Regions from separate parts of the Kineococcus gurbantunggutensis genome, predicted to be linked through region 3. Evidence: riboswitches for the same ligand, from Rfam matches in the RefSeq annotation. Region 3 holds a riboswitch; each other region holds the start of a gene.
The links. A riboswitch is a leader RNA that binds a small molecule or an ion and turns the genes downstream of it on or off. The one in region 3 is predicted to bind S-adenosylmethionine.
Positions count from the first base shown of each region.

Region 1: another riboswitch for S-adenosylmethionine. It lies ahead of ACRYR7_RS04065 (MetQ/NlpA family ABC transporter substrate-binding protein); the one in region 3 lies ahead of ACRYR7_RS17055 (sulfurtransferase).
Region 2: another riboswitch for S-adenosylmethionine. It lies ahead of ACRYR7_RS07075 (class I SAM-dependent methyltransferase); the one in region 3 lies ahead of ACRYR7_RS17055 (sulfurtransferase).

Region 1 is NZ_JBJLSG010000013.1:43,814-48,473, forward strand. It holds gene ACRYR7_RS04055 (ABC transporter substrate-binding protein) at 1-767, opposite strand, end outside; gene ACRYR7_RS04060 (FecCD family ABC transporter permease) at 816-1,874, opposite strand; SAM riboswitch class IV at 2,120-2,229, shown strand; gene ACRYR7_RS04065 (MetQ/NlpA family ABC transporter substrate-binding protein) at 2,451-3,404, shown strand; gene ACRYR7_RS04070 (methionine ABC transporter ATP-binding protein) at 3,406-4,437, shown strand; gene ACRYR7_RS04075 (methionine ABC transporter permease) at 4,499-4,660, shown strand, end outside.
Region 2 is NZ_JBJLSG010000025.1:37,033-41,692, forward strand. It holds gene ACRYR7_RS07070 (FAD/NAD(P)-binding protein) at 1-1,827, shown strand, start outside; gene ACRYR7_RS07075 (class I SAM-dependent methyltransferase) at 1,763-2,602, opposite strand; SAM riboswitch class I at 2,612-2,698, opposite strand; gene sufU (Fe-S cluster assembly sulfur transfer protein SufU) at 2,750-3,250, opposite strand; gene ACRYR7_RS07085 (DUF1684 domain-containing protein) at 3,262-4,098, opposite strand; gene ACRYR7_RS07090 (NtaA/DmoA family FMN-dependent monooxygenase) at 4,095-4,660, opposite strand, start outside.
Region 3 is NZ_JBJLSG010000099.1:13,348-18,007, reverse strand. It holds gene ACRYR7_RS17060 (immune inhibitor A domain-containing protein) at 1-2,162, opposite strand, end outside; SAM riboswitch class I at 2,374-2,467, shown strand; gene ACRYR7_RS17055 (sulfurtransferase) at 2,734-3,642, shown strand; gene ACRYR7_RS17050 (hypothetical protein) at 3,793-3,936, shown strand; gene cobA (uroporphyrinogen-III C-methyltransferase) at 3,914-4,660, opposite strand, start outside.

The DNA.
Region 1 (4,660 bases), on a different contig from region 3:
AACGCGTTGACCAGCCCCGCCGCCTCCAGCTGCGGCGCGGCGGTGCTGCCCGCGCCGTAGGCGTAGGTGACGCCCCCGCCGACGGTGGGGTACAGCACCGCCGCGGTGCGCCGCGGCGCGCCGGCGGCCCGGGCCGCGGCCACCCGCTCGCGCACCGCCTCCACGCGCGCGCGCAGCCCGTCGGCGACCTCGCGGGCGCGCTCCTCGCGGTCGAAGACGCGCCCGTACAGCTCGACCTGCGCGTAGACCTCCTCGAACCCGGACGCCGGCTCGCCGGTGCGGCACAGCGCCGGCTCCTCCAGCAGCGGCACGCCGGAGGCGGCCAGCACCGCGCGGTCCAGGCCGTCGACCTCGCCGAGCACGAGGTCGGGGCGCTGGGCCAGCACCGTCTCGCGGGAGATGCGCAGGTGCCCGGCGGTGTCGGTGCGGTCGGTCAGCAGGGGCACCGCGTCCAGCTCCGCCCGCGCGGCCGCGTCGTAGTAGCCCGCCGGGTACTGCCCGGCGCGCGCCACCGCGCTGCCCAGCACGCCCAGGGCGTGCAGGGCGGGCACGGCGGCGCTCTTGAGCAGCACCACGCGCCCGGGCGGGGAGGCCACCTGCACGCGCTGGCCGCAGTTGACGACCTCCACGCGCCCGGCGCCCGGGGCCGCGTCCCGCTCGCCCCCCTCACCGCCGGCGCCGCACCCGGCGGTCAGCAGCGCGCAGGCGGCCAGGGCGCCGGCGCGGGTGCGCAGGGCGGTGCGGTGGTGGCGGTCGCTGCGGGGCACGGGTCTCCTCGGAGGGGTCGCGGGGTCGTCGCGGGGTCGTCGCGGGGTTCACGCGGCGGTGCGGGTGGTGCGCACCAGCCACAGCAGGAAGGGGCAGCCGACCAGCGCGGTGACGATGCCCACGGGCAGCTCCTGCGGCGCCAGCGCGGTGCGCGCCAGCAGGTCCGCGGCCACCAGGAACGCCGCGCCCAGGGCGGCCGCGGCGGGCACGCACCAGCGGTGCGCGCCGCCGACCAGGCGCCGCGCCACGTGCGGCACGACCAGGCCGACGAAGCCGATGGCCCCGCAGGCGGCCACCAGCACCCCCACGCACAGCGCCACCACGGCCAGCAGCGCCGTGCGGAACGCCGCCGGGGACACCCCCAGCGCGCGGGAGGTCTCGTCGCCCAGCGCCAGGGCGTCCAGCCGCGGCCCCCACGCCGTCAGCAGCACCGCGGTGGCGGCCACGACGACGAGCACCACCGCCAGCGGCGCGCCCCACGCCGCCAGCCCGAGCGAGCCCAGCAGCCAGAACACCACCGAGCGCGCGCCCTCGGCGGAGCCGGAGGCGAAGACTAGGAAGCTGGTGGCCGCGTGCAGGGCGTGGCCGACGGCGACGCCGGACAGCAGCAGCCGCGCGGAGGTGAGCGGGCCGGCGGAGCGGGCGACGGCGTGGACGAGCACGGCGGCGGCCAGCGCGCCGGCGAAGGCGCTGCCGGGCAGGGCGTGCGCGCCCCACCCGGCGCCGGCGCCGAAGAGGAGGGCGGCCGCGGCGCCCGTGGAGGCCCCCGAGGTCACGCCGAGGAGCTGGGGGTCGGCCAGCGGGTTGCGCACCATCGCCTGCATCGCCGTGCCGCACACCGCCAGGCCCGCGCCGGCGGCCAGGCCGAGCAGCACCCGCGGCAGGCGCACCTGCCACACCACCGCGTCGGCGACCGCGCCGGCGGCGGGGCCGGCGACGGCGGGGGCAGGCAGCCCGAGCAGGTGGTGCCCGGCGATGCGCAGCACGTCGCCGGGCGGCACGGCGGCCGCGCCCGCCGCGGCGCCCAGCACGGCCGCCGCCGCGGCCAGCGCCACCAGCAGCACCAGCACCGCGGCGCGGCGGCGGGCCCGCGCGCGCCGGCCCAGCGGGTCGGCCGGGCGCGCGGCGCGGCCGGGGGCGGCGGGCCCGGGCGGGCCGGGCGGACCGGGCGGACCGGGACGGGGCGGGGCGCCGGCTGACGGCACGGGACCTCCTGCGGGCGCGGGGACGGGAGCGGGCGGGCCGCACCGACCGCTTGTTGCAACCTACTCGCAACAGCGCCGGTGGCGCCGCCGCGCCCGCCCCCGGGGCGTTTTGACGCCCCCCGCGCGGCCCTCGTACGATTCGCGGCGGCATCGAGCGTCAGCGACAAGCCCTGGCTAGCTGACCGGCAACCCTCGTCCGCGGTGGGGTGCTCCAGGTGAAAGCCCGGCGGGACGGAGCGTCCCGCAAGCGTGTGGCCGTGCGGCACCCCCGGTGCCCGCGGCCTTCCCGAGCAGGAGGCAAGCCGTCGTGAGCCCGCGCGCCGCGTCCCCGTCGTGTCCCCGGGGCGGCACCGCCACCGTCGCCGGCTGACCGCCCCCCACCCCGCGCGCGCCCCCGCGGCGCCGCCCCCTCGACCCCCGCCGCGGACCCCCGGTCCGCCGGCGCACCCACCGAGCACGACCCACGAGGAGCCCGCGTTGTCCAGCACCACGCCGCCCGCCCTGCCCGAGAAGCCCGGGCGCAGCAAGCTGCCGATCGTCATCGGCCTCGCGATCGTCGCGATCGTGGCGATCGTCGTCACCCTCGTCGTGCGGGGCACCGGCGACGACACCGCCACCACCGCCGCCGGCGGTGGCGAGGTGCGGACCGTGCGCATCGGCGTCACCGACCAGGCCGAGCCGTACTGGAAGACCTACGTCGACAAGGCGCGCTCCGAGCTGGGCGTCGAGGTGCAGCTGGTCAACTTCTCCGACTACAGCCTGCCGAACCCGGCGCTGAAGCAGGGCGAGGTCGACCTGAACCAGTTCCAGCACGTGCAGTACCTGGCGAACTACAACGTCGAGGCCGGCGACGACCTGCAGCCCATCGGCGCCACCGCCGTCTACCCGCTGCCGCTGTACTCCACCACCGTGGACGAGCCGGGGCAGTTCGCCCCGGGCGCCACGATCGCCATCCCCAACGACGCCATCAACGAGGCCCGCGCGCTGCTGGTGCTGCAGGCCGCCGGCCTGCTCACCCTGGAGGGCGGCGGCAACGCGTTCTCCACCACCGACGACGTGCAGGACGCCAAGGTCGAGGTCACCGCGCTGGACGCCTCGCAGACCGCCAACGCCCTGCAGAGCGGTTCGGCCGCCGGCGCCGTGGTGAACAACAACTACGCCACCAGCGCCGGCCTGTCGCCCGACGACATCGTGTTCCAGGACGACCCCAGCAGCTCCTCCGCGGCGCCCTACGTGAACCTCTTCGTCTCGCGCGCGGAGGACACCGGCGACCAGACGTACCTGGACCTGGCCGCCCTCATCCACGACCCCGCGGTGCAGGCGGAGTTCGTCAAGAGCTACCCGCAGGCCGTGGTGCGCGACACCGACGCCGCCACCCTGCAGCAGGAGCTCACCGACGTCGAGCAGGACGCCCGGGCGGCGCAGGGCTGACGTGGCCGAACCCATCGTCCGCCTCACGGGCGTCAGCAAGCGGTACGAGCGCAGGGGCGGCAAGGCCGTCACCGCCGTCGACGACGTCAGCCTCGACGTGCACGAGGGCGAGGTCCTCGCCGTCATCGGCTACTCCGGGGCCGGCAAGTCGACGGTGGTGCGGCTGATGAACGCGCTGGAGGCGCCGACCTCCGGCACGGTCACCGTCGCCGGGCAGGACCTGACCCGGCTGCCGGAGAAGGAGCTGCGCCGGGCCCGGCAGAAGATCGGCATGATCTTCCAGCAGTTCAACCTGTTCCGCTCCCGAACGGTCGCCGGGAACGTCGCCTACCCCCTGAAGGTGGCCGGCGTGCCGAAGGCGCAGCGCGACGCGCGGGTGGCCGAGCTGCTGGACTTCGTCGGCCTGCTCGAGCGCGCCCACGCCCACCCCGAGCAGCTCTCCGGCGGGCAGAAGCAGCGCGTGGGCATCGCCCGCGCGCTGGCGACGAACCCGCCGCTGCTGCTGGCCGACGAGGCCACCAGCGCGCTGGACCCGGAGACCACCACCGAGGTCCTGTCGCTGCTGCGGCGGGTCAACCGCGAGCTCGGCGTCACGATCGTGGTCATCACCCACGAGATGGACGCGGTGCGGCAGATCGCCGACCGGGTCGCGGTCATGGAGGACGGACGCGTGGTGGAGGTCGGCGACGTCTACGACGTGTTCTCCGCGCCGCGCACGGCGCCGGCGCGGCGGTTCGTGCGCAGCGTCCTGCACGACCGGCCCGAGCCGGACGTGCTGGAGCGGCTGCGCCACCGCCACCCCGGCCGCCTGCTCACCGTGCAGGTCACCGACGAGCCGGACCTGCAGAAGCGCGTGGACCGGGCCTTCAGCGGCGCCGGGGTGCGCACCGAGCTCGTGCACGGCGGGGTCTCGGAGCTGCGCGAGCGGCGCCTGGGCTCGCTGACGTACGAGGCGACCGGGCCCGAGGGGGCCGTGGACGCCGCCCTGGCCGCGCTGCGCGCGGCGGGCGTCGCCGTCGAGGAGGAGGTCTGACGTGGAGGGCTTCCTCGACACGCTCGACGTCTACCGGGACGCGATCTGGCAGACGCTGTTCATGGCGCTGGTCTCGATGGTCGCCTCAGGCGTGCTCGGCCTGGCGCTGGGCATCGCCCTGTACGCCACCCGGCCGGGCAACCTGCTGGGCAACCGGCTGGTGTTCGGCGTCCTGGGCGTGCTGGTCAACGTCGTGCGGCCCATCCCGTTCGTCATCTTCCTC
Region 2 (4,660 bases), on a different contig from region 3:
CCGGGCCAGCACCACCTGCTGTGGGCGAACTCGCGCGCCGCGGACGTCACCGTGCTGCCCGACGGCACCTCGACGGTCGCCGCCCCCGTGCGCACCGGGCCCTCGCTGCACGCCTGGGTCGAGGCGCACCGCGCGGAGCTGGTGGCGCAGCTGCGCGCGGCCGGCGAGCACGGCCTGGCCGCGGAGGCCGGCGCGCTCGCGGCGGGCAGCTTCCCCTCGCGGGCGCTGACCGGGCGCTACCTCGTGGCCGCCTGGCGGCACGTGCTGGCCGGCCTGCCCGCGGGCGTGCGGGTGCGGGTGCACGCCGACCGGGTCGTGGACCTGGCCGACGACGGGGGCGCCGGGGAGGCCGGCCCGGGGCGCCAGCGGGTGCGGCTGGCCGGGGGCGCGGCGCTGGAGGTGGACGCGGTGCTGCTGGCGCAGGGGCACCCCGACGTGCTGCCCGGCCCGCGCGAGCGGGAGCTGGCCGCGTTCGCCGACCGGCACGGGCTGGGCTACGTCGCCCCCGCCTACACCGGCGACCTCGGCCTGGAGGACGACCTCGTGGCGGTGCGCCCCGGCGAGGACGTCGTGGTGGCCGGGATGGGCCTGGCGTTCGTGGACCTGGTGGTGCTGCTCACCGAGGGCCGCGGCGGCCGGTACGAGCAGGGCCCCGGCGGGGAGCTGGTCTACCGGCCCAGCGGGGCCGAGCCCGTCCTGCACGTCGGCTCCCGGCGCGGGGTGCCCTACCGCTCGAAGATCACCTACGAGCTCGCCCGGCGCCCGGCGCTGCCGCGGTTCTGCACCGTCGCCGCGGCCGAGGAGCTGGCCGCGCGCCGCGGCGGCCCGCTGCGGCTGCGGCGGGACGTGTGGCCGCTGATCGCCAAGGAGCTCGCCGGCGCGCACTACGGGGAGCTGTTCGCCGGGCACCCGCAGCGCACCCGGGTGCCCGCGCGGGAGTTCGACGCCCGGTTCGCGGCCGCGCCGTGGGGTTCGGCGGAGCTGGACGCGCTCGTGGAGGAGGCGGTGCCCGACCCCGCCGACCGCCTGGACCTGGCGCGCCTGGACCGGCCGCTGGCCGGGTGGTCCTCGCCCACCGCGCGGGGCGTGCACGAGCGGGTGCGCGCCCACGTCGCCGCCGACGTCGCCCGCCGCGGCGACCCCGCGCACAGCGCCGACGCGGCGGTGTTCAGCGCGCTGCTGTCCTGCTACGGCGTCGTCGCGGCGCTGGCCGCGCGCGGCCTGCTCGACGCGCGCTCCACCGCGTTGGAGGTGGACGGCTGGTGGCACGGGTTCTTCAGCTGCGTGGCCTCCGGCCCGCCGCCGCAGCGGCTGCGCCAGCTGCTCGCGCTGGCCGACGCCGGGGTGGTGCGCTTCCTCGGCGGGGACCTGCGCGTGCAGCCCGACGAGGCGGCGCAGGCGTGGACGGCGGTGGGCGGCAACGGGCCGGTGCACCTCGCCGCGCGCGTGCTGATCGACGCCCGGCTGCCCTCCCCCAGCGTTCGGGACGCCGCGGACCCGTTGCTGCGCAACCTGTCCGCGCGCGGCGAGGCGGTGGAGCGGGAGTTCCGCGACGAGGGCGGGGAGGTGTTCACCGGCGGGCGCCTGGCGGTGGACGAGGACGGGCGGGTGCAGCGCGCCGACGGCACCGCGCACCCGCGCCGGTTCGCGGCGGGGCCGTGGGTGGCCGGCGGCGGGTGGGCGCCGGCGTTCCCGCGCCCGGGCCTGGACGCGGGGTTCTTCCGGCTCAACGACGCGCTGGCCGCCTCGCTGCTGGCGGCGGTCAGCGCCGGCGCGCCAGCAGGTGCCAGTAGCGCGCCGTCCGGCGGAACCCGTCGCGCCGGCTGAGCTCGACCTCCAGCTCCTCCAGGTCGGCCACGGAGCGCTCGTCGGCCCGGCCGGCGTCCTCCAGCAGCGCGGTGACGGTCAGCACCCCGTGGCGCGCGACGACCTCGCCGCCGGCCGCGGCGACGGCCCGCTCGACCGCGTCCGGCTCCAGGCGCAGCACCGAGCTGCCGGTGCCCGGGTCCGCGCCGCGCTCGGCGTCGAGCAGGACCCACGCCTGCGCCGGGCCCTCGCGCAGCGCGGCGGTCAGCACGTCCGCGGCCGGGTTGGGCGCCAGCAGCGACAGCAGCCCGCCCGGGCGCAGGGAGGAGGTCAGCGTGGCCACGTCCGCGGCGACCTGGGCGGTGCTGCCGCGGTGCTGGAGCACGTCGTGGCACAGCACCACGTCGAAGGAGCCCGAGCCGCCGGCGCGGTGCCGGGTCAGCGCGGCCAGCGCGCTGAGGTCCTCCAGGCCGGCGGCGACGGTGTGCAGGCGCTCGGCGACCCCGGCGGCGGTGGCGGCGGCGCGGGCCGCGCCCAGCACGTCCGCGGAGGTGTCCAGGACGGTGACCGCGTGCCCGGCCAGCGCGAGCTGCAGCGCGTCGCGGCCGTCACCGCCGCCGGCGTCGAGCACGCGCAGCGGCGCGGGCCCCAGCTCCTCCAGCGCCCCGCGCAGCAGGGCCGCCACGACGCGGTAGCGCAGGCGGCCCCACGGGGACTGCTGCCAGGTGGACCAGGCGGCGGCCTCGCGGCGCTCGGCCTCGGTCGGTCCGCCCCCGGCGGGCGCGGTGGTGCTCACGGTGGTGCCTCCCCATCGGTCCTGGCGTGAGCACCCTCCACGAGGGGGTTGCTGCGACGTCCTCGAGCCAGGTCTCTCGGTCGCTCTGGATGGTCCGGGCAGCCTACGCCAGGCGCGGCGGGGGCGGGGCGCCCCGCGGGCCGGGCCTCAGGGGGCGCGGTCGGCCTCAGGGGCGGGGTCGGGAGCGGGGTCGGCGTCGGGGCCGGGCGCGCGCAGCAGCGCGTCGGCCAGCGCCGACCAGGCCAGCAGCGCGCACTTCACGCGCGCCGGGTAGCGCGCGGCGCCGGCCAGCGCCACGCCGTCGCCGATCACGTCCTCGTCGCCGGGGTCCTCCCCGCGGCTGGTGAGCATCCGGTGCACCGCCCGCCGCGCGTCCTCCACCTGCGCGACGGGCCGGCCCACGACCAGGTCGTGCAGCACGGAGGCGGAGGCGCGGCTGATCGAGCAGCCCTCCGCCTCGTAGGAGACGTCGCGCACCACGGCGCCACCGGGGTCGCCCCCCGGACCGGGCGCGAGGTCGACGCGCAGGGTCACCTCGTCCCCGCACACGGGGTTCACGTGGTGCACCTGCACGGCGAAGGGCGTGCGCAGGCCCGCCCCGTGCGGGGACCCGGCGTGCTCCAGGAGGAGCTGCCGGTGCAGGTCCACCGGTGCCCCCCTCAGGCCCGCGGGGCGCGCTCGCCGGCCTCGACGGCGACCTCGAGCCGGTTGCCGGCCGGGGGCAGCGGGCAGGTGGCGTGCTCGGTGAACGCGCACGGCAGGTTCTGCGCGCGGTTCAGGTCCAGCACCAGGGCGCCGTCGGGCCCGGGGGCGGCCACCGTCAGCGAGCGGGCCGTGGCGGAGGTGCTCACGCCGCTGGTGAGGTCGGTGAACAGCAGCTGCAGGCCCTCGCCCGAGCGCAGCGCCAGCAGGGAGCGCTCCACGCCGTCGGGCGTGGTGAAGGTCACCCGCCCGGCCGCGGTGCGCGCCTGGCTCAGCCCGGCCACGACCGACCCGACGACCACCTCGTCCTCGTCCGCCTCCAGGCGCGCGGGCAGCACCCAGCGCTCGTCGAAGCCGAACACCGGCACCCCGGAGAACCCCGCCAGCACCGGCGAGCGCGGGTCGCGCACCCGCAGCCCGGCGTTCCCGCTGCGGCGCAGCACCTCCACGTGCCGCTCCCCCGTCACCACGGTCACGCCGGCGCCGTCGTCGACCGGGTGCAGGACGTGCTCGCCGGTCAGCGGCGCGCCGTCCAGCAGCAGGCCGTCGACCTCCTGCGCGCGCACGTGCACGCCGTCCGCGGCGCTCCACCACCGCCCCGGCAGGTCGCCGGCGCGGGCGGGGGCGCCGCCCAGCCAGTGCAGCGCGGTCAGGCTCAGCCAGCCGTGCGGGTCGGAGAGCACCTCGGTGCGCCGGGCGCGCCAGGCGTCCCAGCCGCGGCGGGCGGCGGTGTCGCCGGTGCCGGCGGTGCCGGCGGTGCCGGCGGTGTCGGCGGGGGTGGTCGTGGTGCTCACGCGGTCTCCTCGGTGGCGGTGCTGCTGCGGTGCGGGTGGCGCAGGCCCAGGTGGTCGCGCAGGGTCTCACCGGTGTACCCGGTGCGGTAGGTGCCGCGCTCCTGCAGCAGCGGCACGACCCGGTCGACGAACTCGTCCAGGCCGGTGGGGGTCAGGGTGGGGATGAGGATGAAGCCGTCGCAGGCGTCGGCCTGCACGAACAGGTCGACCTCCTCGGCGACCTGCTGCGGGGTGCCGACGAACTGCGGGCGCGCGGAGACCTCCACGACGAGCTCGCGCACGCCCCAGCCGTTGGCGCGCGCCAGCTCCCGCCAGCGCCGGGCGGTGCCCACGCGGTCCTTGGCGTGCTGCACCCGCCCGCGGGTGGCGACCGCCTCGGGGTCGGGGTCCTGCGCCGGCAGCGGGCCGTCGGGGTCCAGGCCGGGCAGCTCCCGGCCCCACAGCTGCTCCACGAACGCCACCGCCTGCTCGGGGCCGACCTGCTGGAAGCGCACCTCGCGGGCCCGCTCGGCCGCCTCGGCCGGGGTGTCGCCGAGCACGAACGTGGCGCCGGGCAGCACCT
Region 3 (4,660 bases):
CCGTAGGTGCCGGCCCTGCCGGTGTCCGGGTCGTGCAGGGTGATGCGGTCGGTGGCCTGCCGCCCGAAGGTGGAGTCGTACGACTGCACCCGCGGGCGCCAGCTCTCGCCGTTGCCGCGGTCGGTGCCCTCGTCGTCGGTGGGCTCGTACAGCAGGCCCGGGTGGGCGTCGACGGGCAGGACGAGCCCGCCGCCGGGGTGCGCGCCGACGTTGTTGTCGGCGTACTGGGAGTTCCAGTAGGTCACCAGCAGGCCGTCCTGGTACGCGTAGCGCTCGGCCCAGTCCGGGCGGGAGCGGTCGCCGTAGTTGTACGGGCCGGTGGCCAGGCTGGCGTCGTAGCCGCGGTACTGGCGGTACTCGGCGATGTAGGCGTTGAAGTACGAGCGCGTGGTGCTGCCCGTGGTCGAGGTGAAGCCCTTCAGCGTCCAGCTCGTCACCGGGGTGGAGCCGAAGGAGACGGCGTCCACCTGCAGGCCCGGCTCCGTGGCCGCGCCGTCGGTCCAGTAGCGGAAGCCGACCAGCGCCCCGGCGGGCACGCCCGCCAGGGAGGCGCTCAGGTCCACCCACTGGCCACCGGTGGTGCCGGTGACGCCCTGGCCGAAGTTCTGGCCGTTGGGGTCGGTGGTGGTGGAGCGGTTCGTCGCCAGCGGCGTGAAGGTCCTGCCGCCGTCGGTGGTGTAGACGGCGTAGGCGTAGTCCCAGTCCTGCTCGATCTGGTACTTCACCTTGGCGCGCAGCGTGCTCGCCCCGGCGGGCAGCGGCGCGAGCATGGTGTTGTCCAGGTCGTCGCCGGCGCCGGAGTACCAGAAGTCCGCGCCCTCGAACGGGGTGCCGATCGTGGTGGTGACCTTCTTGTCGGGCAGGTTCACCACGAGCGCCTGGGCCTGCTTGGTGTTCGCCTCCGCCGGGCCGAGCTTGGTGCTCACCTTGGCGCCGGGCGCGACGGTCTCGTGGTTCAGCCAGCCCAGCTGCAGCTTCTCCCAGGCGCCCATGTGCATGGGCTCGGTGCCGATCCCGTCCTCGGGGCGGCCGCTGCTGCCGTAGGAGCCGGAGGACATCAGCGACCAGAACGCGGTGGAGTTCTCCGCGCCGCCGGAGTTGCCGGAGGTGTCGTACAGGTCGGGCAGGCCCAGGTCGTGGCCGAACTCGTGGGCGAAGACGCCGACGCCGCCGTTCTCCGGCTCGACGGTGTAGTCGCCCACCCAGTACTTCGACCCCCCGATGCGGGTGCCGCCGAGCGGGTTGGTCGTGCCGCCCACGGAGGGGCCGCCGGCGCCGACGCGGGTGCTCTGGTTGTACCAGCGGTGCGACCAGATCGCGGCCTGGCCCAGGGTGCCGCCGCCGACCTCCTCGCCCTCGCCGGCGTGCACGGCCTGGAAGTGGTCGATGTAGCCGTCGGGCTCGTCGAAGTCGCCGTCGCCGTCGAAGTCGTAGCGGTCCCACTGGTCGAAGCGGGAGAGCTCCTGGTCGATCTGCGCGGCCGACCTGCCGGCGGCGACCTGCTGGGCGTACCAGCCGTTGAGGGAGTCGTTGACGAACGTCCACGCCGCCCGGTCGCCCAGGGCGTTGTCGCCGTAGGAGGCGCCCGTGCCGGGCAGGCGCACCCAGTCGGTGACGGCGCCCTCGACGGTGTAGCGGCCGGAGGAGACCTCGTCGTAGTAGTTGGCCATCGACACGTCGCCCTCGGCCTGCGAGAAGAGCAGGTCCTCGTAGTACGGCCGGGAGAAGTCCTTCGTCCAGATGGTGGTGTTGTCCACCGAGCGGTCCGGCGCGGGGATGCGGTTGTGCGGCAGGTCGCTGAACTCGCCGAGCACGGTGAAGATCTGGTCGGTGTCCTCGCGGGCGAGCTCGACGAACTGCCCCTTGGCGACCTCGACGACCTTCCCGTCCCCGCGCGCGGTGGCCTTCCCGCGCAGGACCTTCTCCAGGCCGGCCTGGCGCAGGGCGCGCTGCTTGTCGGCGAGCGGGTTGGGCAGGTCGTGGGCGCGGCCGGGCGCCTCGGTCCCGGGGGCGGCCCCCGAACCGGTGCCCGCCGGGGCCGCGGGGGCGGGCGCCGCCGCCGGGGGAGCGGTGCTGGGTGCTGCGGGGGGTGCTGCGGAGGCGACCGCCGGGGTGGCCGCGACGAGCGCGGCGCCCACGACGGCGCAGAGGGTTCTTCTCAACGCACGTGCTCCTGGGATCGAGGGGGCTGGCGCCCGCGTGCCGGAGGGTCTCCGGCGACGGTGTCGGGCGGCCGGGTTCGACTTTATGTCACCCACATGGTTCGTCAAGACACGCAACAGGGAGTTAACAGAGTGCCCCGCCGAACGAGCCCGGCCGCCGCGCGGGTGAGCCGGTTGACACGGCGCCCCTGCGCCGGGCACGGTGTCCCCACGACCATCGAGAGCGGCCGAGAGACCTGGCTCGACGACGCCGCAGCAACCCCCCTCCCGCAGGGCGTGGGTGCTTCCGCCAGGACCGATGGAGGGCACGGCATGACGCAGGACCGCACCACCGAGCTGCACTCGCGCCGGCACGTCGACCTGTGCCGCTGCGGTTCCGCCGCCTGTCGCTGACGACCCGCGGAACCCGTTCCCGACCGCGGGGCGCGCCCCGCGGACCCGGGGCGCGCCCCGCCCGCCGGTGCACCCGCCGAGCCCCCGACCGGGGCCCGTCTGGCGCACCCTCCCCGCCCGAAACCCCGGCCGTCCCCGCGCCGGGCACCCCTCACGCACGCACCTGGAGAGAACCCGCATGTCCACGAGCACGTCCGCCGCGGCGCCCGCCGACACCACCGACGCGAAGTTCGCCGAGTACGCCCACCCCGAGAAGCTGGTGAGCACGGCCTGGCTCGCGGAGAACCTCGGCCGCGAGGGCCTGGTCGTCGTGGAGAGCGACGAGGACGTCCTGCTGTGGGACACCGGCCACATCCCCGGCTCGGTGAAGGTCGACTGGCACACCGAGCTCAACGACCCGGTCACCCGCGACTACGTCGACGGCGCCGGGTTCGCCGACCTGCTCTCGCGCAAGGGCATCCGCCGCGAGGACACGGTCGTGCTGTACGGCGACAAGAGCAACTGGTGGGCCGCGTACGCCCTGTGGGTGTTCACGCTGTTCGGCCACGAGGACGTGCGCCTGCTCGACGGCGGGCGCGCCAAGTGGGTGGCCGAGGGCCGCGAGCTGACCACCGAGGAGCCGGCGCGCGAGCGCACCGAGTACCCGGTGGTCGAGCGCGACGACAGCCGCGTGCGCGCCTTCGCCCCCGACGTGCGCGAGCACCGCGGCGGCCTGGTGGACGTGCGCTCGGCGCCGGAGTACAGCGGCGAGCGCACCCACATGCCCGACTACCCGCAGGAGGGCACGCTGCGCGGCGGGCACATCGCCGGCGCGGCCAGCGTGCCGTGGGCCAAGGCGGCCGACGAGGACGGCACGTTCAAGGACCGCGCGGCGCTGGAGGAGATCTACTTCGGCGGCGCCGGCCTGACGCCGACCACGGAGACGATCACCTACTGCCGCATCGGCGAGCGCTCCAGCCACACCTGGTTCGTGCTGACGCACCTGCTGGGCCTGGAGAACGTGCGCAACTACGACGGCTCCTGGACCGAGTGGGGCAACGCGGTGCGCGCGCCCATCGTCGTCGGCACGGAGCCGGGCACCCGCTGACGTCCCGCGCGCGGGGGCCGCGGCCGGTGCCGCGGCCCCCGCGCGCGTCCCCGGCAGCGTCCTCCCGGGGGTCCTGCGGTGCCGAGGTGCCCGAAGTGCCCGAGGTGCCGAGGACCCCGCGCGGGGGACCGGTGACACGAGGAGGTGCCCGTGGCCAGCCCCGACGAGCACGCGTTCGACGTGCTGGACGTCCTGGAGGTCCGCCCGCGCGCGCCGCGGGGACCCGCCGGCTCGCGCGGCCCGGCGGCGCTGCGGTTCGCGCGCCGGCTGCTCAGGCGCCTGCGGCGGCGCTGACGCCCCGCGCGCCCAGCGCCTCGATGACCTCGCCGACCACGACGACGGCCGGGGGGCGCACCCCCGCGGCCCGGGCCACCGCCGCGATCTCGCCCAGGGGCGCGGTGGTGGTGCGCTGCCGCGGCGACCAGCCGTCCTCGACGACCGCCACCGGGGTGCCCGGGTCGCGGCCGGCGGCCACCAGCGCGGCGCTGAGCCGCTCCAGCGCCGAGACGCCCATGAGGACGACGAGGGTGCCGTCCAGGCGCGCCAGCGCCTCCAGGTCGTCACCGGCGAGGTCCTCGTGCCCGGACAGCACCGTGACGCAGCGCGCCGCGCCGCGGTGGGTGACGGGGATGCCGGCGGCGGCAGGCACCGCGAACGCGCTGGTGACGCCGGGCACCACCTCCACCTCCACGCCGGCCTCGCGGCAGGCCAGGACCTCCTCGCCGCCGCGGCCCAGGACGTAGGGGTCCCCGCCCTTCAGGCGCACCACGGTGCGCCCGGCCAGGGCCGCCTCGACCAGGACGCGGTTGATCTCCTCCTGCGGCACCGGGTGGTTCCCCGCCGCCTTGCCGACGTCGACGACCTCGACGTCCGGGTCCAGTTCGGTGAGCACCCCGGTGGGGGCCAGGCGGTCCACGACCACCACGTCGGCCTCGGCCAGGCGCCGGCGCCCGCGCAGGGTCAGCAGCTCCGGCTCGCCGGGCCCGCCGCCCACCAGGACCACCCGGCCCGGGTGCGG